4 regions of the Vreelandella piezotolerans genome follow, and region 3 is predicted to be linked to each of the others. Evidence: predicted binding sites of a transcription regulator. Region 3 holds the regulator's gene; each other region holds the start of a gene.
What was found. Region 3 encodes sigma-54, which starts transcription at its own class of promoters, with help from an activator protein. Its sites were predicted from a motif close to TGGCACNNNNNTTGCTNT; they were not measured.

Region 1: the regulator sigma-54 is predicted to act here: its motif matches at 2,842-2,859, upstream of GYM47_RS15575 (NCS1 family nucleobase:cation symporter-1).
Region 2: the regulator sigma-54 is predicted to act here: its motif matches at 2,561-2,578, upstream of urtA (urea ABC transporter substrate-binding protein).
Region 4: the regulator sigma-54 is predicted to act here: its motif matches at 4,328-4,345, upstream of GYM47_RS16550 (urease accessory protein UreD).

The regions. Positions count from the first base shown of each region.
Region 1 is NZ_CP048602.1:3,399,482-3,406,954, reverse strand. Features, by position in the region: gene hydA (dihydropyrimidinase) at 1-1,401, opposite strand, end outside; gene GYM47_RS15580 (nitrilase-related carbon-nitrogen hydrolase) at 1,436-2,302, opposite strand; gene GYM47_RS15575 (NCS1 family nucleobase:cation symporter-1) at 2,917-4,428, shown strand; gene GYM47_RS15570 (LysR family transcriptional regulator) at 4,493-5,401, opposite strand; gene GYM47_RS15565 (bifunctional diguanylate cyclase/phosphodiesterase) at 5,591-7,473, shown strand, end outside.
Region 2 is NZ_CP048602.1:3,615,882-3,623,354, reverse strand. Features, by position in the region: gene GYM47_RS16610 (tripartite tricarboxylate transporter substrate binding protein) at 1-206, shown strand, start outside; gene GYM47_RS16605 (tripartite tricarboxylate transporter TctB family protein) at 314-796, shown strand; gene GYM47_RS16600 (tripartite tricarboxylate transporter permease) at 845-2,344, shown strand; gene urtA (urea ABC transporter substrate-binding protein) at 2,723-4,075, shown strand; gene urtB (urea ABC transporter permease subunit UrtB) at 4,172-5,782, shown strand; gene urtC (urea ABC transporter permease subunit UrtC) at 5,786-6,931, shown strand; gene urtD (urea ABC transporter ATP-binding protein UrtD) at 6,928-7,473, shown strand, end outside.
Region 3 is NZ_CP048602.1:2,333,205-2,340,677, forward strand. Features, by position in the region: gene GYM47_RS10760 (ATP-binding cassette domain-containing protein) at 1-511, opposite strand, end outside; gene GYM47_RS10765 (KpsF/GutQ family sugar-phosphate isomerase) at 782-1,768, shown strand; gene GYM47_RS10770 (KdsC family phosphatase) at 1,811-2,353, shown strand; gene lptC (LPS export ABC transporter periplasmic protein LptC) at 2,353-2,925, shown strand; gene lptA (lipopolysaccharide transport periplasmic protein LptA) at 2,934-3,428, shown strand; gene lptB (LPS export ABC transporter ATP-binding protein) at 3,440-4,198, shown strand; gene GYM47_RS10790 (RNA polymerase factor sigma-54) at 4,304-5,719, shown strand; gene hpf (ribosome hibernation-promoting factor, HPF/YfiA family) at 5,817-6,125, shown strand; gene ptsN (PTS IIA-like nitrogen regulatory protein PtsN) at 6,130-6,597, shown strand; gene rapZ (RNase adapter RapZ) at 6,656-7,473, shown strand, end outside.
Region 4 is NZ_CP048602.1:3,606,240-3,613,712, forward strand. Features, by position in the region: gene GYM47_RS16525 (urease accessory protein UreF) at 1-237, opposite strand, end outside; gene ureE (urease accessory protein UreE) at 227-757, opposite strand; gene ureC (urease subunit alpha) at 906-2,621, opposite strand; gene GYM47_RS16540 (urease subunit beta) at 2,733-3,041, opposite strand; gene ureA (urease subunit gamma) at 3,065-3,367, opposite strand; gene GYM47_RS16550 (urease accessory protein UreD) at 3,402-4,286, opposite strand; gene GYM47_RS16555 (DUF2946 family protein) at 4,628-4,999, shown strand; gene GYM47_RS16560 (PepSY-associated TM helix domain-containing protein) at 5,126-6,487, shown strand; gene GYM47_RS16565 (copper chaperone PCu(A)C) at 6,517-7,050, opposite strand; gene GYM47_RS16570 (diguanylate cyclase) at 7,096-7,473, opposite strand, start outside.

The DNA.
Region 1 (7,473 bases), 1.1 Mb from region 3:
TTTGGCGAGTAGTTCAAACACACCGGGGTAGGCGGGACGTTCTAAATAGCGCCCCGCACCGCGCTCGGCGTACAGCTCCCCGTCGCGCCATGTCCACTTGCCCTGGCTGATGGTATGGCGGGCAATGCCGCGTACCGTCTTGCCCTCGAAGATATTGAAATCGACGTTCTGATGATGGGTCTTGGCTGAAATCGTGCGGGTGCCGTTGGGGTCCCAGACCACGAGGTCGGCATCGGCACCCACCTGGATCGCCCCTTTGCGCGGGTAGAGGTTGAAGATCTTGGCGGTGTTGGTGGAGGTGACCGCTACGAACTCCTGGGGCGAAAGCTTGCCGCTATTCACCCCTTCGTCCCAGATAACCGCTAGGCGGTCTTCCACACCCGCGGTGCCGTTGGGGATCTTGGTGAAGTCATCTTTACCAGCGGCCTTCTGCTCTTCGCAGAAACAGCAGTGGTCGGTGGCGGTGGTTTGCAGGTTGCCAGATTGCAGGCCGTGCCAGAGCGCTTCTTGGTGGCCCTTGGGCCGGAATGGCGGGCTCATCACATGGGCGGCGGCAGTGGCCCAGTCCGGGTGCTGGTAAACGCTGTCATCGATCACCAGATGGCCCGCCAGGCACTCGCCAAACACCGGGTGGCCCTGCTGGCGGGCGTAGGCGATTTCATCCACCGCGTCTTTGGTGGAGACATGCACCAGGTAGACCGGTGCGCCCAGGGTGGAGGCAATACGAATGGCACGGCTGGCGGCTTCGCCTTCCACCTGCGGTGGGCGAGAAAGCGGGTGGGCTTCCGGGCCGGTGATGCCTTGGGCCAGCAGTTTCTGCTGCATGTGGTAGACCAGCTCGCCGTTTTCAGCATGTACGGTGGGCACCGCTCCCAGCTCCAGGCAGCGGGAAAAGCTCTCCACCAGAATGTCATCGGTGGCCATGATCGCGCCCTTGTAGGCCATGAAGTGCTTGAAGCTGTTGACCCCGTGCTCGCGTACCAGGGTGCCCATCTCCTCTTTGACGCTCTCATCCCACCAGGTGATCGCCACGTGAAAGGCGAAGTCAGTGGCGGCTTTCTCCGCCCAGCCCTGCCAGGTTTCGAAGGCTTCCAGCAGCGACTGGCCGGGGCTGGGAATCACGAAGTCGATGATCGTGGTGGTGCCGCCCGCCATGGCGGCGGCGGTGCCGGTGTAGAAGTCTTCGCTGGCCACCGCGCCCATGAAGGGCATCTGCATGTGGGTATGGGGGTCGATGCCGCCAGGCATCACCAATTGGTGGCTGGCATCGACGATCTCGCAGCCTTCCGGCACCTCCAGGTCGGTGCCAACGGCGTGGATTTTGCCGTCGACACACAGCACATCGGCGCGGTAAGTGTCAGCGTGGGTGACCACCGTGCCGCCCTTGATCAATAAGCTCATGGTTCGCTCCTGTCGTTGTGTTTAGCCAGCAGAATCATTCACCGTCGGTGAGGCGGGTGTAGGTCTCGGGGCGGCGGTCGCGGAAGAACTGCCAGTTGTTGCGCACCTCGCGCACCATATCCAGGTCGATCTCATGCACCAGCAGCTCGTCTTCTGTGGCGCTGGCCTGGGCCTCGATCTTGCCGCGTGGGTTGACGATGTAGCTGGAGCCGTAGAAGTCGCCGATATTCCAGGGCGCCTCGGTGCCAACCCGGTTGATCGCGGCGATGAAGCAGCCGTTGGCAGCGGCAGAGGCGGGTTGCTCCAGCTCCCATAGGTATTGGGAAAGACCGGCCACCGTGGCAGAAGGGTTGAAAATCACTTCGGCGCCGTTGAGCGCCAGTGCCCGCCAGCCTTCCGGGAAGTGGCGGTCGTAGCAGATGTACACGCCGATCTTGCCGTAGGTAGTATCGAAAACCGGCCAGTTGGATTGCCCCGGCTTGAAGAAAAACTTCTCCCAAAAGCCAGCCACCTGGGGAATGTGTGTCTTGTGGTATTTGCCCAGGTAGCTACCGTCAGCGTCGAATACCGCCGCCGTGTTGTAGTAAACGCCGGTCTCGGTCTCTTCATAGATAGGGACGATGATTACCATGCGGTGCTCGGCCGCGAGCTTCTGCATCATCTGGCAGGTGGGGCCTTCCGGCACCCGCTCGGCGGCGGCGTACCACTTGCTGTCCTGGCTGGGGCAAAAATAGGGCTGATTGAACACTTCCTGGAAGCACAGCACCTGCACGCCTTGCTCGGCGGCTTGCTGAATCATGGGCAGGTGCGCTTCGTTCATCGCGTCACGAATGGCGCCGGGTTCTTGATCAGTGCTGGTATTCAGGGCCATCTGAATCAGGCCAATCTTCATTTTCTGCATGGACTACCCCTCTTTTGTCATAACGCGCCGACCATCCGAATGGATGGGAGGTCAGCTATGGGTGGCTTTTCTGCCGGTATCGATGAGTGGCGGAAAAGATCGCTAGGCGTGTCATGACATCGACTCATGGTCGACACTTATAATTGTTAGCAAAGCTGTCATGATAGACAGTTTTTTGAACATAGCGCTGATTGAAGACGTTTTGCAAGAAGTTTTTATAAAAAGCCTGGTTGTCTTTCAAGTGACTGTTTTTTCTGTTTTTTAAATTTTAAGTTGGCCGTTTTTATCAATTTGGTGAGATGCTGCACTATTATGGCGTTTCTTTTTTATGATTTTAAATCAATAGTTTGTGTTTTGTATTTTTATTTTCATATTGATTCTTTGCATTCTTATGGTGCGTTTTATGAATATGCCGCTACCCTGTTTAGTAAGTTTTAATACCCGTTGCTATAACAACAATGATGTAGAGAGTTTCTTTTTTATATATGTCTTTTTAGTCAGCTTTGTGTTCAATGAGTTAGCGGTGAGTGTGTGGTTTTGGGCACGCTTATTGCTGGGTAACCTGTTGAACCTTTGAAGATAAAAAAAGCAATGGCGAGGCTAAGGAGACAACGATGACGGCAGCGAAATCTCGAATGATCGATCAGCAGGGGTTGGTCGAACTGGCAGTGGAAGACGATGTACGTGAAAGCGCCCGCTTCAACGAGGATATTGCGCCCACCGAAGCAAAAGAGCGTACCTGGAGCAAATGGAACATTGCGGCGCTGTGGGTCGGTATGTCGATCTGCGTACCCACCTACACCCTGGGCGGCGTGCTCACGGCCTACTTTGGGCTGAGCGTTGGCGAGGCGCTGTTGGCCATTCTGCTGGCCAACGTGATCGTGCTGATTCCGCTGACGCTGAACGCTTTTCCCGGCACCAAATTCGGCATTCCCTTTCCGGTGGTGCTGCGCTCTTCGTTTGGTATCCTGGGCTCCAACGTGCCCTGCCTGGTGAGGGCGCTGGTGGGCTGCGGCTGGTTTGGCATTCAAACCATGTTTGGCGGGCTGGCCATTCACCTGCTGCTGTCGGCGCTGTTTCCCGCCTGGGCGGCGCTGGGAGGTGTCGGCGAGGTGATTGGCTTCTTCGTGTTTGGCGCCATGAACCTGTACGTGGTGATTCGCGGGGCCGAGTCGATCAAGTGGCTGGAAACCCTGGCAGCGCCGCTGCTGCTGGCCGTAGGGATCGGGTTGATGATGTGGGCGTGGCCGCACATGTCGATGACCGAGCTGCTGGCCCAGCCGCCGTCGCGCCCGGAAGGGGCTTCGGTGTATGGTTACTTCTTTGCTGGCCTGACGGCCATGGTGGGCTTCTGGGCAACGCTGTCACTGAACATTCCTGATTTCAGTCGCTTCGCCAAGAGCCAGAAGGACCAGATCGTCGGGCAGATCCTGGGCTTGCCGTTGACCATGTTCTTCTTTGCTGCCCTTGGTGTGGTGCTTACCGCAGCGTCTGAGTCGCTGGTAGGACAGACCATTGCTGATCCAGTCAATTTGATTGGGATGATTGACAGTCCTGCTTGGGTGGTGCTGGCGATGGTATTGATCATTATCGCGACACTCTCCACGAATACTGCCGCTAACATTGTTTCCCCTACCAATGATTTCCAAAATATTGCGCCTAAATTTATCAATCAAACGCGAGGAGTGCTGCTGACAGGGGCTGTAGGGGTGTTGCTGATGGGTTACGACCTGCTGCAAAAGGCGGGGGTGGTGAGCCAGGGCGTTTCTCTGGAGCAGATGTACTCCAACTGGCTGCTGGGCTACTCCAGCCTGTTAGGGCCCATCGCTGGCATCATGGCGGTGGATTACTTCCTGATTAAAAAGCAGCGTTTGGATGTGCCGAGCCTGTATATGGACCACCATGCTTATCCCGCCGTCAATATCGCCGGTTTTATCGCCTTTGGTGTTCCGGTGGCGTTAACGCTGCTCTCGCTGCTGACCGGTACCATGAACTGGTTCTATGACTACGGCTGGTTTACGGGCTCCGCGCTGGGGGCAGTCGTCTATTACCTCGCCAGCCAAGCACTGGCAACGTCGCCTCAGGTGGGGCCTGTACCTCTCGCGGCGAGTGAGGTCGTAAAATAAGTCGTTATCCGGTTTGATGACTGAACCACGCTATGACGCCCGGCACTTTACCGGGCGTTATGCTTTATGATTCGCGTTGTTCGACAAACCCCAAAAACGCATCGACCACACGGTTGGGTCGTCGGTCGTGGCGTGTGACCAGCACGAAGGGAATACGATAGTGCCGAGTGGTCGGATGCAGAGCGCGCATTTTGCCTGCGGCGACCCACTGTGCGGCGACATGCTCGGGTAGAAAGCCGATGAATCGGCCGGTGAGGATCAGGAACGCCGCGCCCTCCCGGTCGGAAGCGGAGGCTTGTAGGTTGAGCGCTTCGTGGGCCTGACGTGCCATGTCGGGAAGCGGATAGCGGGGTCGAATGGCCGGGTATCGAGCGAGCTGGGCGGCGCTCTCGGCGTCGTCGGGTACGCTGAACAGCGGGTGGCCAGCGGAGCAGTATAGGTAAGAGGGCTCGTCGTAGAGCAAGCGTGTTTCCAGGCTGGTGGGCAGGTTCACGGCGGGCACGACGCCCACGTGTAGATGACCGTCCATCACGCCGCGAATCACCGCATCTGAGGGCTCCATATGAATGTGTACCGTGACCTCATGGTGGGGGGCGGTCAGTGCGGCTAGCGCATGGGTGACATTCATGGCGGGGAGGGTGACGAGATTGTCGGTAATGCCGATGTTCAGCTCGCCTTTGATGGTATGGTGTAGCGCATTCACATCGCTTTTGAACGTTTCCAGCGCCGTAAGCAGTGTGAGTCCCGCCTGGTAAATCTCCTTACCCTCTTCTGTCAGGCTAAAGCCTCCACGCCCACGTTGACATAGCGAAAAGCCCAGCCTGCTTTCAAGGTCGCTCATGTGCTGACTAATCGCCGAGCGGCTAATGCCCAGCGTGGTCTCGGCTGCAGTGAAGCCTCCGCACTCCACCACCGTTTTAAAAATACGCACTAGACGTATGTCGTAGTCGCTCATTTGGCCTAGCGATGCCATAACTGCCTCTTCTTGATAAAAAGGGCGCTTATTGAAGAATTAAGCTGGCTAAAAACTGATATACATCAAAAAAACAACGCGCCACTATGGGGTGATGTCATCTTGGCCTGGCGTTGGTGTATCTTCCACTGTTCTTTTTTACACTGTATCAGGTGCGCCTGCGGGATACCTGAATAAGGTCGATGTGCCATGTTTCCTTCTCGCAGTGATGCAACGAGCCGCGATGTGCCCGTATTGCCACGTTATCGACGTTTGCAGCGACGCGCGATCGGCTTTTTCTTTTTGGCGCTGTGTGTGGTGGTGTCGCTGTTTGGTTGGCTATTGACTGGCCAGTACCAGCAGGAGATTCGTGCGGCAGAAGCCCGGGCCTCTGCCCGCTCTAACGTCATGACCGAGTGGGCGAAAGGCGTCTTTGGGCAGAGCGGGCAAGCACTTTTCACCTTGGCTCAGCACGTTGAGACCCGCGGGTTCGATAGCGCTGACGGTATGGCCGACATACAGGGGGCCGTAGAAGCCTTGACCCGGTATATGCCGCTGATCAATGAGATCGGTATTCTCAACGACCAAGGGCGCGTATGGATCAGTAGTCGTGATAATCGCCATGCGGGCATCGATATTAGTCACACTGATTTTTTTCGCTCGTTTCAGCAAGGGGGCCAGCGCGAGCTCGTGACGCCGCTTTACTGGTCGGACGAGGATCGTCAGTTTTATCTCTATCACGCTCGGCGAATCAGCGGCGAAAACGATCGTTTCGATGGCGTCGTGGTCGCGCGTTTGGTGCCCCAAACCCTGATGGACGCTCTTCAACAAATGCGCGTTTATGATGGCGAAAGCATGAGCTTGGTCGACGGTAGCTTGAAGCTCATCGCTCGTCATCCCGTGCCTGATCCACCTGCCTTGGTGGGCATGCAGATCGACGATCCGGCGACACGGCAGTGGCTGACCACCCAGCAAGCCTCTCAAACGTTTACGGCTCGCTCGCCGCTGGACGGGCGCGAGCGCCTGTTCCATATGCAGCGTGTCGGCAATTACCCCGTACTGGTAGTGGTCGGGGTCGATGTGCAGCGCCAGCTTGCCGGTTGGCGTCAACGCGGCCTGGTTCTCACGCTGGCAATGGGAGGGATGTTGCTACTGGGGGCCTGGGGCGTGCGGCACTATTTGAATCGACTGTCGCTCTCGTATCGGCTGCAATCCCGGGAGGCGCGCTTGGACGCGCTGATCAACTCGTTGCAAGATTTGATTTTCGTCTTCGATGGCCAAGGGCGGTTTCGCTTCGTTCACGCCATCGAGAAGGATAAACTTCTGCTGGAAAGCCAGCAAGCGCTAGGGCGACATTATGATGAAGTACTGCCTGCTACGCTGGCCAAGGCGTTTGATAAGGTGTTCCACCAAGTCCAGCGCTCCGGACAGGTGGCGACGTTCGAATATCCGTTACTGCTTGGCCAGCAGCAGCGTCACTTTCACGCCACGGTGAGCCCGTTGGCCAGTCACACTCATCACATCGAAGGAGTTTTATCCGTGACCCGCGATATTACCGACGCGAAACAAGCAGAAGTCGAGCTGAAAATCGCGGCTGCGGCTTTTCAGGCGCACTTGGGCATCATGGTGGCGGACGCGCGGGGTCATATTTTAAAGGTCAACGATACCTTCAAACGCATTACTGGCTACAGCGATGAAGAAGTGGTGGGCAAGAATCCGCGCATGTTCAGCTCGGGCCACCATAACGCGGCGTTTTATCGTCGTTTGTGGCGCAGCGTCATGGCCACGGGGAGTTGGGAAGGAGAAATTTGGAATCAGCGCAAAAACGGTGAGCTGTTTCCCGAGTGGCTGACCATTAGTGCGGTTTACGACGCGGCGGGCGAGCTGACCCACTACGTCGCCACCATGAGCGATATCAGTGAGCGCAAAGCTGCCGAGCAGGAGATTCACCAGTTGGCGTTTTACGACCCGCTCACCGGATTCGCCAACCGGCGTCTCTTCATGGACCGTGTCGGCACGGCGCTGAAGGAGCTAAACCGCCATCAGCGCTGTGGCGCGCTCTTGCTGATCGACATCGATAACTTCAACCATGT
Region 2 (7,473 bases), 1.3 Mb from region 3:
GCGCGCCAGAAATGCCGGAAGAGGCGGTCGAATATTACGAAACGCTGTTTGCTGACATGCTCGAAACCGACGCATGGCGCGAAGCCAGCGACCAGCTGGGCTGGATCGATGCGTACCAGAATAGCGAAGAGTTCGGCGCCTTTCTGGATGAGCAGCAAGAGCAGTTCAGCAGCGTGCTGACCGACCTGGGCCTGCTGCGCCAATAAGCGCCAACACCCGTTAGCGATACGCCGGCGGCCAAGCGCCGCCGGATGCGTCTATCTGTTACCGCGAGAGCCAGCGCGTCAGCGCTGGTGTCTTCGGAGAAATCCCAATGACTCGATTGAATATCAACCAGTGGCTAGCGCTCGTGCTGGCGCTAGTGGCGGCTGTTTACTTGGCCATGGCCTGGCAAATTCCGACGTTCCCTCTGCCGCGCCCAGTGGATTCGGACCTCTTCCCCAAAGTGCTGGGTGTGTCGCTGCTGATTCTGGCTGCGCTACTGTTTTTCGAGAAGCCGAGTGCCATCGCTGGGGCCGATGAGATCGACCATGAGGCCACCCGAGGTCCGCTCCTATTCACTCCCTGGGCACGCGTCATCGTGACGGCACTGGCCATTGCCGCCTATGCCTTCTTGCTGGTGCCGCTGGGTTTCGTGCTGGCCTCCACGCTGCTGAGCGTGGGGTTGACCGCCTATTACGGCTATCGACGCCATGGCGTCAACCTGGCGGCGTCGCTGGGCGTGGTACTGGCCCTTTACCTGACCATGACGCGGGTAATGGATGTTTATCTGCCCACCGGCTTACTGCCGTTCTAAGCAGGTGTGCAAGCGCACGCTTAGCAGGCTTTAACGAGAGACACTCCCATGGATGCCTTGAACAATCTGATGTACGGCTTTGGCATCGCGCTAGAGCCCATCAATATCGCCTACGTATTTGCCGGTGTGTTTGCCGGTACCATCATCGGCATGCTGCCCGGCCTAGGGCCGATCAGCGCGCTGGCCCTGATGATTCCGATTACCTTTGCCATGGAGCCCTCCTCCGGGTTGATTCTGATGGCCGGGGTCTACTACGGCGCCATCTTCGGCGGCTCGACCTCCTCCATCCTACTCAACGCCCCGGGCGTGGCGGGCACGGTGGCTACCTCCTTCGATGGCTACCCGATGGCCAAGCAGGGCATGGCGGGTAAGGCGCTGGCCATTGCCGCTTACGCCTCCTTCATCGGCGGCACGGTGTCGGTGATCTTTTTGATGCTGGTGGCCCCGCTGCTTTCCAAAGTGGCGGTGAGCTTTGGCCCGGCTGAGTACTTCGCCCTGATGGTGCTGGGCTTGACGGCGGTCGTATCACTGTCGGACAAGTCGCTGGTCAAAGGCCTGATTGCGGCGGTCGTCGGCGTGATGATTTCGATCGTCGGGATCGACACGCAAACCGGCACCGAGCGCTTTACCTTCGACTCGATCCAGCTGCTCGACGGGATCGACTTCCTGGTCGTGGCGCTGGGTATCTTCGCCCTGGCGGAAGTGTTCTACATGCTGCTACGCGGCGGCGGTGGTAAAGAAGTGCCACGCAACGTGATCGGCTCGCTGAAGCTGAGCCGTGGCGAAGTGAAGAAGATCGCTGGCCCCATCAGCCGCAGCTCCGTACTGGGCTTCTTTACCGGCGTATTGCCGGGGGCGGGCGCCACCATTGGCTCCTTCCTGGGCTATAGCATGGAGAAGCGCCTGGCGAAAGATGGCGACACCTTTGGTCAAGGCAACATCAAAGGCGTGGCCGCGCCGGAAGCGGCCAACAACGCCGCGTGTACCGGCTCGTTCGTACCGCTGCTGACGCTGGGGGTGCCGGGGTCCGGCACGACGGCGGTGCTGTTGGGCGCGCTGCTGGTGATGGGCGTCACGCCTGGCCCGATGATGCTGGAGCAGCGCCCAGACGTGTTCTGGGGCGTGATTGCCAGTATGTACATCGGCAACATCTTCCTGCTGGTACTCAACCTGCCGCTGATTCCGCTGATCGCCAAAATCCTCGACCTGCCGCGCCCGCTGCTGCTGTCGATGATCCTGATCTTCTGCATGATCGGCGTTTACGGCATGAGCTTCAGCGTGTTCGATCTGCTGCTGCTACTGGGCTTTGGCCTGTTGGGCTTGGGTATGCGTCTGTTTGGCTTCCCCACCGCGCCGCTGATTCTGGCGCTGATCCTCGGCAACATCATGGAAGAGTCCATGCGCCGGGCGCTGCAGATCTCCGGCGGTGACTGGACCACCTTCATCGACAAGCCCATCTCGCTGGCGCTACTGGTGATTGCGGTGCTGTCGCTGGGGCTGCCGCTGCTCAAAAAGCGGCGCAACAAAGCGGCCACCGCTGCTAACTGACCCGCTATGGCGGAACCCTAAAGCGTCCTCGCGTCTGCGAGGACGCTTTTTTTATGCTATATCACCGCCTGTGGTGCAAAGCATCTTGTTGGTGCATGACAACCGTGCATGCGCGCTACTGTATTGCGCTATTTTGGTGCTAAGTGGCCTGGAGCATGTTTTTTGTATACGGCTAAGTGGTTGATTGTGTTTTTAATCATGGTCTTTGTTCCACATTGGCGCACCCCTTGCAGTGTGTAGAGCGACGTGTGAAGAACGAGCAGCAACTCGCTACCCACGAGTGGACGCACCAAGTGCTCCGTCGCCTCGATAACGACAACGCTTGGCCGCGGTACCCCAAACACGAGCCCCAACCATAAGGGGCGCAAGGAGGTTCAAGTGACCACACTGCAGCGCAAGACACACCCTCGTACCCTTAGCCGTTTCGCTACTGCCTTGATCACCGCCGCCGTTATAAGCGCGAGCGCCCAAGCGGTCGCCCAAGATGACGACCCCATCAAAGTCGGTATTCTGCACTCGCTCTCTGGCACCATGGCCATCAGTGAATCCACCCTGAAAGACACCGTGGAAATGCTCATCGAGCAGCAGAACGAGGCCGGTGGCCTGTTGGGCCGTCAGATAGAGGCCGTGGTGGTCGACCCTGCGTCCAATTGGCCGCTGTTTGCCGAACGCGCCCGTGAGCTGCTGGCCCAGGAAGAGGTGGATGTGATCTTCGGCAACTGGACCTCCGTCTCCCGTAAAGCGGTGCTGCCTGTGGTCGAAGAGCTCAACGGCCTGCTGTTCTACCCGGTGCAGTACGAGGGCGAAGAGTCGTCGGAAAACGTCTTCTACACCGGGGCTGCCCCTAATCAGCAGGCCATTCCTGCCGTGGAGTATTTGATCAACGAAGTGGGCATCGAGCGCTTCGCGCTGATCGGTACCGACTATGTCTACCCGCGCACCACCAACCGCATCTTAGAAGCCTTCCTGAAAGATGAGCACGGTGTGGCGGAAGAGGACATCATGGTCAACTACACGCCCTTCGGCCACTCGGATTGGCAGAACATCGTCTCCGAAATCCGCCGCTTTGGCGAAGAGGGTAAGCCCACCGCCGTGATCTCTACCATTAACGGCGACGCCAACGTGCCGTTCTACCGCGAGCTGGCTAACCAGGGTATCGACGCCGCCGACATTCCGGTCATCGCCTTCTCGGTGGGCGAGCAGGAACTGTCCGGTATCGATACCGCGCCGTTGGTGGGCCACCTGGCCGCCTGGAACTACTTCATGAGCGTGGATACCGACGCCAACTACGACTTCATCGATGCCTGGATCGAGCATACCGGTGACGAGATGTCGGTGACCAACGACCCCATGGAAGCGCACTACATCGGTTTCAACATGTGGGCCGAAGCGGTGCGTAAAGCGGGTACCACCGACGTGGACGCGGTGAAAGACGCGATTATCGGCGTGACCGTGCCGAACCTCTCCGGCGGCTATGCGGCGATGATGCCCAACCACCACATCACCAAACCAGTGCTGATTGGTGAAGTTCAGGATAACGGGCAGTTCGATATCGTTTGGCAAACGCCCTCTACCGTGGCCGGTGATGCGTGGTCGGACTACCTACCGGGCTCCCGCGACCTGATCGCCGATTGGCGCAAGCCCATGGAGTGCGGCAACTTCAACGTTGTGAACGGCTCGTGCGGGGGTAGCACCGCCGCAGAAGAAGCCGAAGCAGCGCTCGCCGAATAACGCTCGCCGGGCAATCCTTGCCCCTACTGTGCCTGTTTATCGGTGCAGTAGGGGAGCACGCTATCTCCCCTCTTCGATCACCAAAGGAAGAACCCCATGAGGCGTTTCCTTTCCTTGGGGCTACTGTGTCTGATGCTACTCGGCACCGCCTTGACGGCGCAGGCACAAAGCAGCTCCTCGACCCCCGATGACCAAGCAGCCCTCGCGCTGTTGACAGCGCTGGATGTGGACTCCTACCGCGATAAAGGCGACGCCATTACCGCCATTTTGCAAAGCGACGACGAGCGCGCCCGCGACTGGCTGCAGGCGCTGCTGGATGGCCGCCTGCAGCGCACCGACGATGGCCGCTTCGTGCTGGTGCTGGATAATCGCGGCCGCGACTGGCCGGTGGCCGATGCGCTGACCAACGAGCCGCTGGGCGACATGTCTCGCCGCGACTTGGACCGCATCGGCATCAACAATGCGCTGCGTAACCAGCTGCGTAGCGCCATTGCCGTGGTGGATCTCTACTCCCCCAACGTCGAGCGCCGCCGCACCTCCGCCGACCGTCTGCTGGGTGAAGTGGACGGCGAGCTTGCCGAGACGTTGGCACCGGTGATTGCCGACGCAGAAGATGAGTACGTGCGCACACGCTTGGCGCAAGCGGTGGCGATATACCGCGCGGAACAGGGTGAGATGGCAGGCGTAGAAGCCCTCACCGGCAGCCTACACCCGCGAGCTCGCGTGGCGCTGGGCCGTGCGGCGAACAGCGACGACGCTGTTGTTGCCGATGCAGCAACAGCGGCGCTGGCTGGCATTGAGCAGCAACTCAAGATCAACCGCGGCCTGGAGACGCTCTACTTCGGCTTGAGCCTGGGCTCGGTGCTGGTGCTGGCAGCCATTGGCCTGGCGATTACCTTTGGCGTTATGGGCGTGATCAACATGGCCCACGGCGAGCTGATGATGCTGGGCGCTTACACCACTTGGATGATGCAGCAGCTGCTGCCGGGCCAGCCGGGGCTGGCGCTGATTCTATCGATTCCGGCGGGCTTTATGGTGGCCGCCCTGGTAGGCATTGCCATCGAGCGGGGTGTGATTCAGTTCCTCAAAGGCCGCCCGCTGGAAACCTTGCTGGCCACCTTCGGTATCAGCTTGATTCTTCAGCAGCTGGTGCGCACGGTCATTTCACCGCTCAACCGCACCGTGGTGACGCCGGAGTGGATGAGCGGCTCGCTGGTGATCAACGACGCGCTCTCGCTGACCCTCAACCGTATGTACGTGCTGGGCTTTGCGCTGGTGGTGTTTGCCGCGCTGATGCTGATCATGCGCCGCACCCGACTAGGACTCGAAGTGCGTGCCGTCACCCAGAACCGCGCCATGGCACGCTCCATGGGCATTCGTGCCACTCGCGTGGACATCATGACGTTTGCGCTGGGCTCGGGCGTGGCGGGGTTGGCGGGCGTGGCGCTCTCCCAGCTCACCAACGTGGGACCCAACCTCGGCCAGAACTACATCATCGATTCGTTCATGGTGGTGGTATTCGGCGGCGTGGGTAACCTGTGGGGCACGCTGGTGGCGGGGCTCTCGCTGGGCGTGATCAATCAGGTGCTGGAGCCCTGGGCCGGTGCCGTGTTGGCCAAGATCATCGTGCTGGTGTTCATCATTCTATTCATTCAAAAACGCCCGCGTGGACTCTTCCCGCAGAAGGGCCGGGCTGCGGAGGGCTAAGTGATGACGATGCAATCGACGTCTAGTCAATTCTGGCTGACACGCCCGTTCGGTGAGCGGGCCACGCAACTTTTCCTCGGCGTCCTGTTGAGCGCCCTGGTGCTGGTCACCGTGCTGCATTTGGCGGTGCCCCAGGGGCATCCGCTGCATGTGAACGCTTACACCGTCAACCTGTTCGGTAAGTACCTGAGCTACGCGCTGCTCGCGGTGGCGGTGGATTTGGTGTGGGGCTATTTGGGCATCTTGAGCCTGGGCCACGGGGCGTTTTTCGCCATTGGCGGCTACGCCATGGGCATGTATCTGATGCGCCAAATCGGTGACCGAGGCACCTACGGCCATCCGGTCCTGCCGGACTTCATGGTGTTCCTCAACTGGGACAGCCTGCCCTGGTACTGGCACGGCTTCGACATGGCCTGGTTCGCCTTTGCCATGGTGCTACTGGCACCGGGGATGCTGGCGCTGGTGTTCGGCTTTTTGGCCTTCCGATCGCGGGTCACGGGGGTGTATCTCTCGATCATCACCCAGGCGCTCACCTTTGCCCTGATGCTGGCCTTCTTCCGCAACGAGATGGGCTTTGGCGGCAATAACGGCCTGACCGATTTCCGCGAGCTGCTGGGCTTCAACCTGCGTAGCGACGCCACCCGCTTGGGGCTATTCATTGCCACCGGCGTGGCGCTGGCGCTGGGCTATATCCTCTGCCGCGCCATCGTCACCAGCAAGCTGGGCCGGGTCTGTGTGGCCACGCGGGATGCCGAGGCGCGCACGCGTTTCATAGGCTATCGCGTCGAGCGCTTCCAGCTCTTCGTGTTCGTGGTCTCGGCCATGCTGGCAGGCCTTGCCGGGGCGCTTTATGTACCGCAGGTGGGTATCATCAACCCCAGCGAGTTCTCGCCGCTGTTCTCCATCGAAATCGTGCTGTGGGTGGCGTTGGGTGGCCGGGCCACGCTGTACGGCGCGGTGATCGGCGCGATTTTGGTCAACTACGCCAAAACCATTTTCACCGGCATCATGCCCGACGCCTGGCTGTTCGCCCTGGGTGCGCTGTTCGTGCTGGTCACGGTGCTGCTGCCGAAAGGTGTAGCGGGGCTGTTAGGCCACCTAAAGCGCCGTAAAGAGGAGGATCACCCACCCAAGGAGGCCACCGCATGAGCCTATTACAATCGCTAAAAGCGCGGGATAGGGTGTTCGATTTCATGGCGACCCAGTCCTCGCCGGTCGACGTGCGCCACGGCCCGATTCTGTATATGGAAGACGTCACCGTCAGCTTCGATGGCTTCAAGGCGATCAACAACTTGAACTTGACCATCGACGACGGCGAGCTGCGCTGCATCATCGGCCCCAACGGGGCCGGTAAAACCACCATGATGGATATCATCACCGGCAAGACGCGGCCTACCGAGGGCAGCGTGTGGTTCGGCAGCCGCCACAACCTGCTGCAAATGAACGAGCCAGACATTGCTAGCCTCGGCATTGGCCGTAAGTTCCAGAAGCCCACGGTGTTCGAAGCGCTCAGCGTGTTCGAGAACCTGGAGCTGGCGATGGCCGCTGACAAGCGCATCTTCCCCACGCTGACCGCCCGCATGACTGGGGAGATCAAAGACCGCATCGACGACGTGCTGGAAACCATCGGCCTGACCGAGCTGCGCTTTCAGCCCGCCGGGATCCTCTCCCACGGCCAAAAACAGTGGCTG
Region 3 (7,473 bases):
CGAATGGCTCGTCGTAGAGTATTAGCTCAGGGTCGAGTGCCACGGCACGCGCCAACGCCACCCGACGCGCCATCCCACCGGACAGCTCGGCGGGCGTTAGGTGCTTCGCGCCGCGCAGCCCTACCGCCTGAAGCTTCAATAGCACCAGATCGCGAATCATTGCGTCCGGCAGGTCCGTATGAACGCGCAGCGGAAACGCAACGTTTTCAAAAACGTCCAAATCCGAAAACAGGGCACCGCTTTGAAACAGCATGCCCATGCGTTTGCGCAGCGCGAATAGCGCTTTACGTGAGAGCCGATGCACGTCCTGCCCATCGATGAGGATACGTCCACGGTCGGGTGTGAGCTGGCCACCGATGAGCTTCAACAACGTCGTCTTACCGGTACCGCTTGGCCCCATGATGGCCGTCACTTGCCCGCGAGGTATGGTCATGCTGACACCGCGAAAAATTTCGCTCTCACCACGGGAAAAGTAGATGTCTTCGACCTGTATGAAGGATACATCCGTCATATGATGTTTGACCTTCCTCGTTGATGCCAGAACGCGTCAGTATAAACCGACAAGCCACAGGGCAGTTTAAAAAACAGTGTTTTCGAAATAGTATCGAACATCATGATCCAACGCTACTCTCAACAGCAGCGACGCTAACAGTGAGCGCACCATCGTTCATGCAATGGAGCCCTCCATACCATCGACGACCTTGTCGTGATTTAGCTAAATAGCGCCGCAAGATGTTATTCTTACCAGCTACCCATTCACATCATGAAAACGAGACATGCCATGGGCCAGCCACTCTCTACACCCAGCCAACTGCGTGAAAGTGCGCTGCGCACGCTGCAAATCGAGCAAGCAGCCATCGGCGGCCTCCAAGCCAAGCTAGACGACCAATTCGACCATGCCTGCCAGCTCATTCTCGCCTGCCAAGGCCGCGTGGTGGTGACCGGCATGGGCAAGTCGGGTCATATTGCAGGCAAACTGGCTGCCACGCTGGCAAGCACCGGTACGCCCGCCTTTTTCGTACACCCAGGTGAAGCCAGCCACGGCGATCTCGGTATGATCACCCGTACCGACGTAGTGTTGGCGCTCTCTAACTCCGGCGAAACAGCTGAAGTCACGGCGCTACTCCCTCTACTTAAAAGGCTTGGCACCCCGCTGGTGAGCATGACTGGACGTCCAGGCTCTACCCTGGCACGCCACGCCGATGCCCATTTGGACAGCGGCGTCGAGCGTGAAGCCTGCCCGCTGGATCTTGCCCCGACAAGCTCGACCACCGCCGCGCTAGCACTGGGGGACGCCCTTGCCGTGGCCTTGCTTGAAGCACGTGGCTTTACAGCGGAAGATTTTGCGCTCTCTCATCCGGGAGGAAGCCTCGGCAAGCGGCTGCTGCTGCGAGTTCGCGATCTCATGCACGACGGCACGCGGCTGCCTCAGGTTGCATTGGGTAGCCCGCTACGCGATGCGCTTTTAGAGATCACACGCCAAGGGCTTGGGTTCACCTGCGTCATCGATAGCGAAGGCCGTTTGGCAGGTGTATATACCGACGGTGACCTGAGACGCACATTGGACCAATTTCATGACTTGCGCGATGTGCGAGTCGACGACGTCATGACGCGCCCAGGCAAACGCATCGGTCCTGACGTGCTAGCAGCCGAAGCGGTACGTATTATGGAAGATAGCCGGATAACCGCGCTGGCCGTCGTCGACGAGCAACAGCGTCCCATCGGCGCGCTACATATGCATGACTTACTGGCCAGCGGTGTGATTTAACTGCGTGATAACGCTTTTTGCCATGGATGTTAAGGAGGCTATATGGCCCTACCCGATGCACTACTCGACCGGCTCCGCCGCGTAAAACTACTTGCGCTAGACGTAGATGGCGTTTTGACGGACGGCCGACTCTACTTTCAAGCCGACGGCATCGAGATCAAAGCGTTTCACACTCAGGATGGGCATGGCTTGAAACTGCTCAAACGCGTTGGCATTCATGTGGCGCTCATCACCGGCCGCGATTCGCCGATGGTCAGCCAGCGCGCTGCGGCACTAGGTATCAGCCATGTGCATCAAGGCTGCGAAGACAAACTCACGACCCTGAGAGCCCTCTGCCAGCGGCTGGATATTACGCTCGAACAAGTCGCTTACTGCGGGGACGACCTGCCAGACTTGGCACCCATCAAGCGCGCAGGCGTTGGCATCACGGTCCCCAATGCACCCGATTATATGCATACCCACGCCGATTGGATCACCGAACGGCTGGGCGGGCACGGCGCGGTGCGTGAAATTTGCGATACGCTGCTCACCTCCCAAGGGCATTGGGATGCCGTACTCGACACCTATCTTCACAGGCACTCATGATGGGCGTAAAGCTCAGAAAACGAGTTTGGGTAACGGCACTGGTCGTCGTCCTGGGCATGCTTTTGGTTTGGCTCGACCCGCGCAGCGCCCAAGAGCGAGATATCGACGAGCAAGCGCGCGCTCAGGAGCCAGGTCATGTATTAGAGAATGCCGAAATCACCCTATTTGGGGAATCGGGGGCGATTCAGCAGTCGCTGGTCACTCCCCGGCTAGTGCATACACCTCAAACGGCCATGACAGATGTCGTGTCGCCACGTGCTACGCTGTTCGATAGCGAACAGCGGGAGTGGTTGGCGACCGCGGATACCGGCACCCTGAATACCGATACTCAGGCCTTGACGCTGCGCGGGTCTGCCCGGCTGCTCGCGCCTGAAGAGGGTTGGCAGCTCGATACACAGCAACTCAACTACGATGGCGTGACCCGCCACGCCTGGAGCACTACGCCCGTGCTGTTGCAGCAGCCCCCTCAGCGTATGGAAGCTTCCCGCATGGACGTTTGGCTGGATGACAGCCAGGTCCGCCTGACCAACAACGTGCGCGGCGTGCATCCGCCGGCCACTCGTACCCCCTAGGAGTCGCGATGAATGCCTCTCTCCGCACCACCCTCTTTGCTTTAACGCTACCGCTGGCGACGGCTGCCATGGCGCAAAGCCAAGCACCCATCGAAGTAGAAGCCGACCGCCTGGACCTCGACCAGCGCGCGGGCACCGCAGTTTACTCAGGTAACGTGGATATTCGTCAAGGCGAAATGCAATTGCGCGGCGAACGCGTAGAGATTCAGCGCAATGATGCAGGGGAACTTTCTCAAGCCATTGCCACGGGTGAGCGTGCCTACTTGCGCAATCGTCTCGACGACCAGGAGACCCCCATGGAAGGTTGGGCGCGGCGCATCATCTATCACGTCGCCGAACGCCGCGTGGAGCTGATCGACCAAGCCGAACTGACCCAGCAAGGCGACCGCTTTCAAGGGGGCCGCCTGGAGTACTTCATCGACCAGGAAGTGGTGCAAGCTCGCTCCGACGTGAACGGTAGCGACAACCAGCGCATTCGCATGACCCTTCAGCCGGAACAATAGGGAGCGCCCACGTGGCAGCATCAACGTCTGCAGATTCCGCACCTGTCAAAACGCTCTACGCCCACCACCTAGCAAAGAGCTACAAACGCCGCCGCGTCGTCAAGGACATCAACCTGGAAATCGCCCAGGGCAGTGTCGTTGGACTGTTGGGCCCCAATGGAGCCGGTAAAACCACCTCGTTTTACATGATCGTCGGACTGGTCAAATCCGATGCGGGCAATGTGGGTATCGACGATCTGGATTTGACCCACGCGCCCATGCACGAACGCGCCATGGCAGGCATTGGGTATCTTCCCCAAGAGGCCTCGATTTTTCGCAAGCTCTCGGTAGCCGATAACATCATGGCCATCCTCGAGACGCGCAAAACGCTCGATCGCAGCGCCAGAGAAGCTCGCCTGGAGTCACTGCTCGAAGATTTTCATATCACCCATATTCGTGACAACCTAGGCATGAGCCTCTCAGGAGGCGAGCGCCGTCGAGTAGAGATCGCGCGGTCGCTGGCCACCGAGCCCGCGTTCATTCTACTCGACGAACCCTTTGCCGGGGTCGACCCTATTTCGGTCGGCGAAATCAAAACCATTATCCGTGCACTCAAAAAACGCCACATCGGCGTCTTGATCACCGACCACAACGTGCGTGAAACCCTGGATATTTGCGATATCGCCTACATCGTTGGCGATGGCCACATCATCGCCAGTGGGAACGCCCAGGAGATTCTCAATAACCAAAAGGTCCGCGACGTCTATCTGGGCGCTGATTTCCGGCTCTAAACCGAGGCCTGACCAAACTTTTCTTTTAGTGGCATGCTTATTGCACTTGCACGTAGCCATAACTCGCTCTAGGGTGGAGCTTTCTGATTAACGAGTGGTTCTCAGATGGTCATGAAAGCTTCTCTCCAATTGCGTATCGGCACACAGCTGACCATGACACCCCAGCTGCAACAGGCCATTGCCCTGCTGCAGCTCTCTACGCTGGACCTCCGTCAAGAAATTCAGCAAGCGCTTGACGCCAACCCTATGCTCGAGCAAGAGGACGAGTTTGGAGAGCAGGCAGTCAGCGAGCCGCAAGAGGCCGAGTGGTCTGACAGCATTCCCAACGAACTCTCCGTCGACAGCGACTGGTCGGACACCTACCAAGACATGGGCAGTCTGAGCGGTGGTAGCGAAGGACCCGACTTCGAGCGCCAAGCCGCTGGCCAAAGCCTTCATGGCCATTTGCTGTGGCAACTGGCCATGACCGATGTCAGCTCACGGGAATATGCAATTGCGGAGAGCCTGATCGATGCGCTGGACGCCAATGGTTATCTTACCCAGCCGCTCAACGACATTCGTGAAGGGCTCAAAGCACAAGGTCATGACGGCTTGAGCCAACGGGAAGTGGAAAATACCCTACTGCGCTTGCAGCAGTTCGAGCCGACCGGCGTATTCGCTCGCGACCTGCGCGAATGTCTGATGCTTCAACTTGCTGCGTTGCCGGAAGACACCCCGCTATTGATGCCAGCCAAACGGCTGGTACGACAGTTTTTGGAGGCGCTAGGCAAAGACGATATGCGCCTCCTCAAGCGCCGTTTGAGCCTGGACGATGAGCAGCTGGATGACGTCATTCGATTAATTCGCAGCCTCGATCCCCGACCCGGCAGCGCCTACGGCGTGACCGACGATAGCTACATCACTCCCGATCTGGTCGTGCGCCATGACAACGAAGGCTGGCATTTAGAGCTCAACCCGGACGCTCTTCCACGGCTACGCATCCAACCCGACTACGCCAGCTTGATCAAACGCGCCGACAAGAGCCAGGACAACCAGTTCTTGAAAGAGCACCTTCAAGAAGCGCGCTGGCTGATCAAAAGCCTCTCTAGCCGCAATGACACCTTGCTGCGCGTGGGGCGTGAAATCATCGCTCGCCAAATTGGCTTTCTAGAGCACGGCGAAGAGGCCATGAAGCCGCTGATCTTGGCCGACATCGCCGAAGCCGTAGAGATGCATGAGTCGACCATCTCACGCGTGACGACACAGAAGTTCATTCATACACCGCGTGGCGTGTTCGAGTTGAAATACTTTTTCTCCAGTCAAGTCAGTGGCCAAGACGGCGGCGACAGCCACTCGAGCACGGCCATTCGCGCACGTATCAAAAAGCTCATTCAAGAGGAGCCCTCAGGCAAACCGCTCTCCGATAGTCGCTTGGTGACGCTTCTCGAAGAGGGCGGAATAAGCGTGGCACGACGTACCGTCGCGAAATATCGCGAGTCGATGGGCATTCCCTCTTCGAGCGAGCGCCGCCGTTTACGCTAGTTAAACGCTTGGTCGTGACAAACTCACCGCAAGGGCTTTGCAATAGCGTAAAAAGGGTTACAATCGAAGTACAGCCCGATGGATAAGGAGCACGTCAATGCAAGTAAACATCACTGGTCATCACGTTGAACTGACTGACGCCTTGCGTGACTACGTTAACGAAAAGCTGGAACGCGTCGAACGACACTACGACAATATCACCACGGTACAAGTGACCTTATCTGTCGAAAAGGAGCGCCAGCAGGCAGCGTGCACGCTACATGCCGCTGGTGCTGACCTTCATGCCGAGGCACTCGATAACGATATGTATGCCGCCATCGATGCCCTTGCGGACAAAATCGATCGTCAACTCGTCAAACACAAGGAAAAAGCACAAGCTCGCGCTCAAGGCGCAGGTGTGCGTTAACTCAATGACGTTGGAAACCATTCTCCCCCCGGAGCGCGTGCTTTATGACGTACCCGGGGGCAGCAAAAAGCGGGTGCTGGAGTTTTTCAGCACCTTCATCGCCCAAAACACGCCCAGCCTTGACAGCCAAGAAGTGTTCAGTCGTTTGATTGGGCGCGAGCGTCTTGGCAGCACGGGGATTGGCAACGGTGTTGCCATTCCCCACGCAAGAAGCCCGCACTGCAGTGCCCCCATTGCTGGCTTTTTGAAACTGGCGGAACCCGTCGATTTCGATGCCATCGATGGGGACCCGGTCGATCTCGTGTTCGTTTTGCTGGTGCCTGAAGAAGCCGATGACACGCACCTTGCTTTGCTCGGACAAGTCGCGACGATCATGAACGACGCCGATACTCGCCAACAGCTGCGCAAAGCAGGCAGTCAAAAAGAACTGTTGACGCTGATAACGGCCAAGATACGCGAACAAGCTGCGTAACAGATCTACTCCTTCAATTTGTCTTTACTTCTTACGCTCAAACGCCAAGAGAGACGCTATGCAACTGGTGATCATTAGCGGCCGTTCAGGTTCCGGTAAGTCTATCGCCTTACAAGCGCTGGAAGATCTTGGCTATTACGCGATCGATAACTTGCCTGCCATGCTGTTGGGCTCGCTTATCGACGAGTTGCGCGCCCAGGGTGAGCGCACACGGATTGCCGTCAGTATCGACGCACGCAACTTACCTACTGCGCTGGAGCGTCTGCCAGCGCTACTTGAAGAATTGCGCCACCGGGAAATTCGTTTTCAGGTGATCTACCTGACAACCGATGCGCGTATTTTGCTGGAGCGTTACTCGGCCACTCGCCGTCGTCATCCCCTCACCCGTGATAGCGACATGACGCTGGAAGAAGCGATCAACAAAGAAGAAGAGACGCTGAATGACATTCGCGACCTCGCCGATTTATTGATCGATACGTCTCGACTCTCCGTACACGATCTGCGACGCCGCATTACCGACCAAGTAGCTCATCAGCGCCAGCATCAACTGACGCTCACCTTCGAGTCCTTTGGCTACAAACGCGGCGTTCCGCTGGATGCCGACCTCGTGTTCGACGTACGCTGCTTGCCCAATCCTTATTGGGACCCTACTCTGCGCCAATATACCGGTCGCGACGCCAACATCATCGACTTCTTGAGCGGCTACCCCGTGGTAGAGGCCATGGCAAGCGATATTGAAACGTGGCTGGAGAAGTGGCTACCGGCCTATCAAAATAGCCATCGCAGCTATATGACCGTGGCCATTGGCTGCACGGGCGGCCAACACCGGTCCGTTTATATGATCGAGCAGCTTGCACAGCGGCTGGTCAAACAAAC
Region 4 (7,473 bases), 1.3 Mb from region 3:
ATCCTGCTGTTCGAAAGCGCGATGTAGCCGCTCGATCACGGGCAGCTCGCAGCGGCTCAAGCCATCGTCCAGCACGCCGGAGAGCCACTCGGCTAGGCTCTGCTCGTCACTCACCCAGCCCAGCTCAAAGGCGCTCTCCAGCCCTTGCGAGAAGGCAAAGGCACCGATGGGCAGCGCGGGGCTAACGAGCTGCATCAGCCCGAGCAGCGCGAGGTCGGATGGCGGCTCAGTGGGCATGGTGGTGGTGCACATGGTCGTGGTCGTGGTCGTGGTCGTGGGAATGAGCGTGGTGATGACTGTGCGAATGCCCACCACCCACTTGATTATAGGCGCCGGGTTCGGGGTCGAAGGTGGCGTTGTGGTGCTCGAGCGTCGCGCCTAGCAGCTCGGCCAGCTCTTCGAGGACGTGGTCGGGTGGAAAACGTACCCAGCCGCCCTGCTCGTCTTCACCCAGTGCCAGCTGCACATGGCGATTGCCGAGGTGGTACGCCAGCCGGGCCAGGGGTAAGCCAGTACTCACTCGCGCGGTCACTACAGGCTCGATCGCGGCGCACACGCGGACGACCTCCCCATTGTCGGCCTTCAGGCCATCGCCATCGCGCAATACCGGGCCGCGATCCAGAAACAACCCCAGCTCGCGGCCGCTATCGCTCTCGGCTTTCAAGCGGCCACGAATGCGCAGCTCGAAGGGCAGTGTCAGCGTGTCGCTGGCGGTGCTTTCGTCTATCGGCCCTAAGCGCTCAATTAATTTCAGCATGCTCTCATCCTTTCTCGATCCTTGAAGGCTGAGCCGGGGGTAGGCCGTAGAGAGGGTCTTTTGCCATGGATGGCAAAAGTAGCGTACAGGGACGTATTTACAGCGCCCTCTCGTAGGCCTACCCCCGGCGCCCCGGGCAACAACTCAATCAAAACAAGTGATACCGCTGCGCCAGCGGCAGTTCGTTGGCGGGCTCGCAGGTGAGCAGTTCGCCGTCGCAGCGCACTTCGTAAGTTTGCGGGTCGACGGTGAGCTCTGGGCAGGCGTCGTTGAGCTTCATGTCCTTTTTACGCACGCCGCGCACGTTCTTGCAGGCGGACAACGTGCTTTGTAGGCCAAGCCGCTCCTGGATGCCCGCATCGATGGCGGCCTGGCTGACGAAGTTGAGCCTTACCTGACTGGCCGCGCGGCCAAAGGTGCCGAACATGGGGCGGTAGTGCACCGGCTGCGGTGTAGGAATCGAGGCGTTGGGGTCGCCCATGGGTGCAGCCGCAATCATGCCGCCTTTCAAAATCAGCGATGGCTTCACGCCGAAGAACGCGGGCTTCCACAGCACCAAATCCGCCAGTTTACCTACCTCAATCGAGCCCACTTCATGGGCGATGCCGTGGGTAATCGCAGGGTTGATGGTGTACTTGGCAATGTAACGCTTGGCGCGCAGGTTATCGGCCCCCATCGCCTCGTCTTCCGGCAGCAGGCCGCGCTGCACCTTCATTTTGTGCGCCGTTTGCCAGGTGCGGCAGACGACTTCGCCCACCCGGCCCATGGCCTGGGAGTCGGAAGCGATCATCGAGATCACGCCCAGGTCGTGCAGGATATCCTCGGCGGCGATGGTTTCGCGACGAATACGTGAATCGGCAAAGGCCACGTCTTCGGGAATATTGGGGTCCAGGTGGTGGCACACCATGAGCATATCCAAGTGCTCGTCGATGGTGTTCACCGTGTAGGGACGTGTGGGGTTGGTGGAGGACGGAAGCACATACTCCTTGGAGCAGGCGGTGAGAATGTCCGGGGCGTGACCGCCGCCTGCGCCTTCGGTGTGGTAGGTGTGGATGCCGCGCTCTTTGAAGGCCGCCAGGGTGTCTTCCACGAAGCCGGATTCGTTGAGCGTATCGGTGTGGATGGCGATCTGCACGTCGTACTTTTCCGCCACGCTCAGGCAGTTATCGATAGAGGCCGGGGTAGTCCCCCAGTCTTCGTGGAGTTTGAGGCCCATGGCACCGGCTTCCAACTGCGCTTCGAGCCCCTCCGGCAGGCTAGCGTTGCCCTTGCCGAGCAGGCCGATGTTCATGGGCAGATCGTCCACTGCTTGCAGCATCTTGCCAATGTGCCACTCGCCGGGGGTGCAGGTGGTGGCGTTGGAGCCGGTGGCGGGGCCGGTGCCGCCGCCGAGCATGGTGGTGACGCCGCTCATCAGCGCTTCTTCCACCTGCTGGGGGCAGATGAAGTGGATATGCGCGTCGATGCCGCCTGCAGTGAGAATTTTGCCTTCGCCCGCGATCACTTCGGTGCCAGGCCCGATCACGATCTCAACATCGGGCTGGGTGTCGGGGTTGCCGGCTTTGCCGATGGCGGCGATGCGGCCGTTTTGCAGCCCCACATCGGCTTTGACGATGCCCCACCAGTCCAGAATCAGCGCGTTGGTGATCACGGTGTCCATCACCGAGGCATCCTGGCGCTGGCTTTGGCCCATGCCATCGCGGATCACCTTGCCGCCGCCGAACTTCACTTCTTCACCGTAGTGGGTGGCGTCTTTTTCGACTTGGATCCAGAGTTCGGTGTCGCCTAGGCGCACGCGGTCGCCTACCGTGGGGCCGTACATATCGGCGTAGGCTTGCCGACTGATCTTGTTTACCGATTTCATATTTGCCTCTGCCTCAAGCGTTGAGTCCAGTGCTGGGCGGTCATCGGCTGTGTGAACAGTCACCCAGCCGATGCCCGCCCTACCGACGGTTGTTCTTTATTAATCCGTTGGCTAATCGAGCGGCCCCATCACATCGCCACGGAAGCCGTAGATTTCCCGCTTGCCGACGAACGGTATCAGCGTGACGTCGCGGGTTTGGCCAGGTTCGAAGCGGATGGCGGTGCCGGCGGCGACGTCCAACCGGTAGCCACGGGTCTTGTCGCGGTCGAACACCAGCGCCGGGTTGGCCTCGGCAAAGTGGTAGTGGGACCCCAGCTGAATGGGGCGGTCGCCGGTGTTGGCCACCTCGACGGTGATGCGTTCTCGGCCCGCGCACAGCTCGATATCACCTTCTTGCAACTGATACTCACCGGGAATCATGGCGCTCTCCTAGCGGTGGACGGTTAATTGATTGGGGTGTGAACGGTGACCAGCTTGGTACCGTCGGGGAAGGTGGCCTCCACCTGCACTTCATCGACCATCTCCGCCACGCCCTCCATCACGTCGTCGCGGGTCAGGATCTCGCGGCCGTAACTCATCAAATCGGCCACGCTCTTGCCATCCCGTGCGCCTTCCATGATCTCGAAGCTGATCAGCGCCACGGCTTCGGGGTAGTTGAGTTTCAGGCCGCGCGATTTGCGGCGTTCGGCAAGCTGAGCCGCGGTAAACAGCATCAGCTTGTCTTTGTCTCGTGGGGTTAACTCCATAGGGCTGCTCTCCAGCAGTGCTCGAAAGATAGATTCAGGTTAGCCAAATACGCGGCGTGTGCGCCTTGCGCTCGATCCAACGGGGCCGCAGTAGGTGCCAGGCCTGCTCACACAGCGCCCAGGCCTCATTTCGGGATGCACCTAAATAGCGCAATAGCAGTACGCCATGGCGAACGGTCACCGCCCAGCGGGAGTTGCTCGGCAGCGCTTCACGCAATGCTTCAATAGCCGCAGCGGCATCGTCGATGCCCACCGCCCAGAGCGTGGCCTGCACCGTTGCGCCGCCTTGGCCCCAGCGGCCCACAAAGCGTGGGTGCCCGGGGTCGAGCGGCTGGCGTTCAAGCCACAGCGGTTTGCCATCCAGAGTCAAGCGAAAGTGCTGCTCGATGCGCCCGGAGACATAGGGCAGGTCGCTTGCCGGGCGGCCGAGGGCCATTACCTCCCAGCCTAAGCAGCGGGCTCGGCCCTGTAGCGCGATATGGGTGCGCTGAGTGCCCTTTGAGCCATCGAACGCGATGGTTTCCTGGGGCAGCCACTCCAAGGCGCCGCCCTCTTCGACCGTCAGCTCGGTGTTCTGGGTCCAAGCCACACCTTGGCTGTCAGCTTTGTAGAGCTTGTTGGCAGCGGGGGTGGTGAGCAGCGCGTGTGCGCCGCGCTCGACATGGGCACGAATGGTCAGCGCATCGCCGCTCACCAGCCCCCCGGGCGGGTGTAGTACGTATACGTGGCACGCCTCATGGCTGCCCTCTGGATAGAACGGGCGCTGCACCCGTAACGGTCCTTGGTGGCGCGCCTGCACTAGCCGGGTAACACCATCGCGATGGGCAAAGCGTAGCGCCAGCGAGGCGGCCCAGCGGCGCTCGGCATCGAAACGGTGGCCTGAATCGGCGGCGGGTGGGGCAAGTTCGCTCAGCATCATGGGGCGCTATCGCTTCCTTGTGGATACATCATTGCCTTACGAATGCAAAGAGTGCGCCAAAATGGTGAAAGCGTGGTATCGGCGCTGCGCAGCCACCCACATCGCGGTCTACCTCTACCGACATGCGTTTCATTACCGCTCTCAAGCACCAAAAAAGAGCACCGCCATCCGATATTGCACCAAATAGTCTCAATGACCGAAGGCGTCCTTCGCGGCAATACACCACAGCGTTCATATACGGCACTGAGTGCGCTGCTCACGCGTCAAGCTGTACAATTCTCTCTCTTTAAGCCGCTTACAAAGCATAGTGTGAGATGCGACCTTTCCGCTCGGCAAATTCCATGGGGTACCGTATAGCGCTCTACTTGGCGTTCGCGGCGCTCTTTCTGGTATTTGCCGGGCCGCTCCTCTCGCAGTTTCAAGCGCAGGGCCACGCTACCGCGCATGCCCATGGCCAGCATGCCACGCATTCTACGACGTCGCCCGCCCCGTCGCCGCACGACCATGATCCGCTCCACCGCTGGTATCACCCCTGTGATTATTGCGGCTTATGGCAGCATACGCCGACCGCCCCTCAACACTTACCCGCCATTGGCAGCACGGCATTTCCATCGCGTACACCCCTGCCCTCGGTGTTCGCTTCGCGCGCTGCAGTGTCACGTCACTATCCCCACGCTCACTCCCGCGCCCCACCGTCGCCACGCCTCATTTAACGCACCGATCTTTCCCCTTTGCCACCCCATGACGGGCCACCCCATAACGGGTGTGGCTAACCACTTATTTTGCCCGTGACGTCGCTGGTACGCCCGGCGCGGCGCCACGGGCACTTGGAGCGTTGTATGACGATGCCGTCTTCCCAGGTGGCGCGCAAAGCGTCACTCGATCTGTATCGCGCCGTTTGGCGCTGGCACTTTTATGCAGGCCTGTTAGTCCTGCCTTTTTTGATTACTCTGTCGCTGACCGGAGCGCTTTACCTGTTCGATGACGAGCTGGATGGCCTCATCCACTCCGATCTCAAGCGCGTGGAGGCACAGCAGGACGTGCAGCTACCCGCAACGCTCGTGAGCGCCGCGCTGCAGGCGCACCCCGGCACGGCGGTGAAGTACACCTCCCCCACCACGCCGGAAAGCTCGGCTGAAATTACCGTCAATGCCCTTAGCGGAGAACGGTTGGCCGTCTATGTGAACCCGTACACTGCCGAGGTGCTGGGCTCGCTGGATGACCGGGGCACGGTGATGTGGACCGTGCGCTACCTGCATAGCTTTAAATTTTTCGGGCAAACGCCGCGCAAGCTGATCGAGATGGCCGCGGGCTGGTCGATCTTGCTGGTCGCCACGGGCATCTATCTGTGGTGGCCACGCAAAGGTAGCGGCGGCGTGGTGCGCGTGCGCGGCAAGCCCAAAAGCCGCGTATTCTGGCGCGACCTGCACGCGGTGCTGGGGCTCTTTGTCGGCGGGTTTATCGTCTTTCTGGCCATTACCGGCATGCCGTGGTCGGGGGTGTGGGGCGCGCAGGTGAATGAGTGGGCCAACGGCAATAACTTTGGCTACCCGTCCGGCGTGCGTGTTGAAGTGCCGATGTCCAACGCCTACCTGAGCGACCAGGGCAGCACGAGCTGGTCGCTGGAGCAGGCGCAAGTGCCGGAATCGACACCGCCCGCCGCGCCCACCCCGCGCATTGGGTTGAACAACGCCGTGGCGCAGCTGGAAGCGCTGGGCTTGCAGCAGGGCTACACGGTCAACCTACCTACCACGGCCGCCGGGGTGTACACCGGCTCGATTTATCCCGATGACTTGTCCCAGCAGCGCGTGGTCCACCTCGACCAGTACAGCGGCAAGCCGCTAATCGATATGCGCTACGCCGACTACGGCCCGCTCGGTCGCTGGCTGGAGTTTGGAATTAATGTACATTTGGGGCAGGAGTTTGGGCTGATCAATCAGCTCGTGCTGCTGGCGGTGTGTATCGCGATCATCGTGATGTGCGTGGCGGCCGGTGTGATGTGGTGGAAACGCCGTCCTTCGGGGGGCATGGGCGTGCCGCCCTTGCCCACTGATAAGCGCGTGTTTCGTGGGCTGATCGCCATGTTAGTGATAGGCGGCGTGCTGTTTCCGCTCGTTGGGGCGTCGCTGCTCGTGATGCTGATCATCGACTGGCTGATCGTGCGGCCATTGCAAGAGCGCCGCCCCGCTCGCCAAGGCTAGCGGGGCGGTAGACTGACGCGGCGGGCTGCTTAGTGCGCCGCGTGATTATGGCCATGACTATGACCACTTTCATGGTGGTGACCCTCTGGAGACTCCCCTACGGGCAGCACCCGAAGCTCGATCTCCATCGGCTCGGCGTGTTGGAACTCCAGCGTCACGGGGACGGGCTCACCCTCGACGATGGGTGAGTCCAGTTCCATCAACATCAAGTGCAAGCCGCCCGGCGCGAGCGTCACGCTCCCACCTGCCGGTAACTCGATGCCACCGGGCAGGGGGGCCATGCGCATCACATCGCCGTCCATCTCCATGATGTGAATCTCGACACGCTCGGTGACCGGACTGGTCGCTCCTATCAGCATGTCGTCGCCATCGCCGTGATTGGTAAGGGTGACGAAGCCACCGCCCGCCCCCGCTCCCGGCGGCGTGGCACGGGTCCAGGGTTGCTCCGCTTCGATAGCGGAGTGCCCTGCCATCGCCTCAGAGGAATCGCCACCGTGATGGGCCGCCAACAGCGGGGTACTCATCATCAACAGTGCTGTAAGTAGCGTAGCGCGCATCGACATGGTGTTCTCCGTAGATAAATGACCGAAACAAGGCAGACAGCGATATTACTCAGTGGCAGCGGCCACCACCACCCGGTCGCGCCCACTGCGTTTCGCTTGGTACAGCGCTTGGTCGGCACGCTGCATCGAGCGCTGGTAATCGGGGTGACCATCGTGCAGCGTGACACCGATACTCACCGTGACGTTCAGCAGCGTATCGGCAGCGGCCAACATCGGCTCTTTGGCCACGGCGTGGCGCAGCCGCTCGGCAAACAGGCGGCTACCGTCTTGGTCCGTATCCACTAGCACGATCAAAAACTCTTCACCGCCCATGCGGAACACGTAGTCACCGCCCCGGGTCGAGCGGTCGAGAATGCTGGCCACCTGCTGCAGCACATGGTCGCCCGCGTCATGGCCGTGGGTATCGTTGATCGCCTTGAAGTG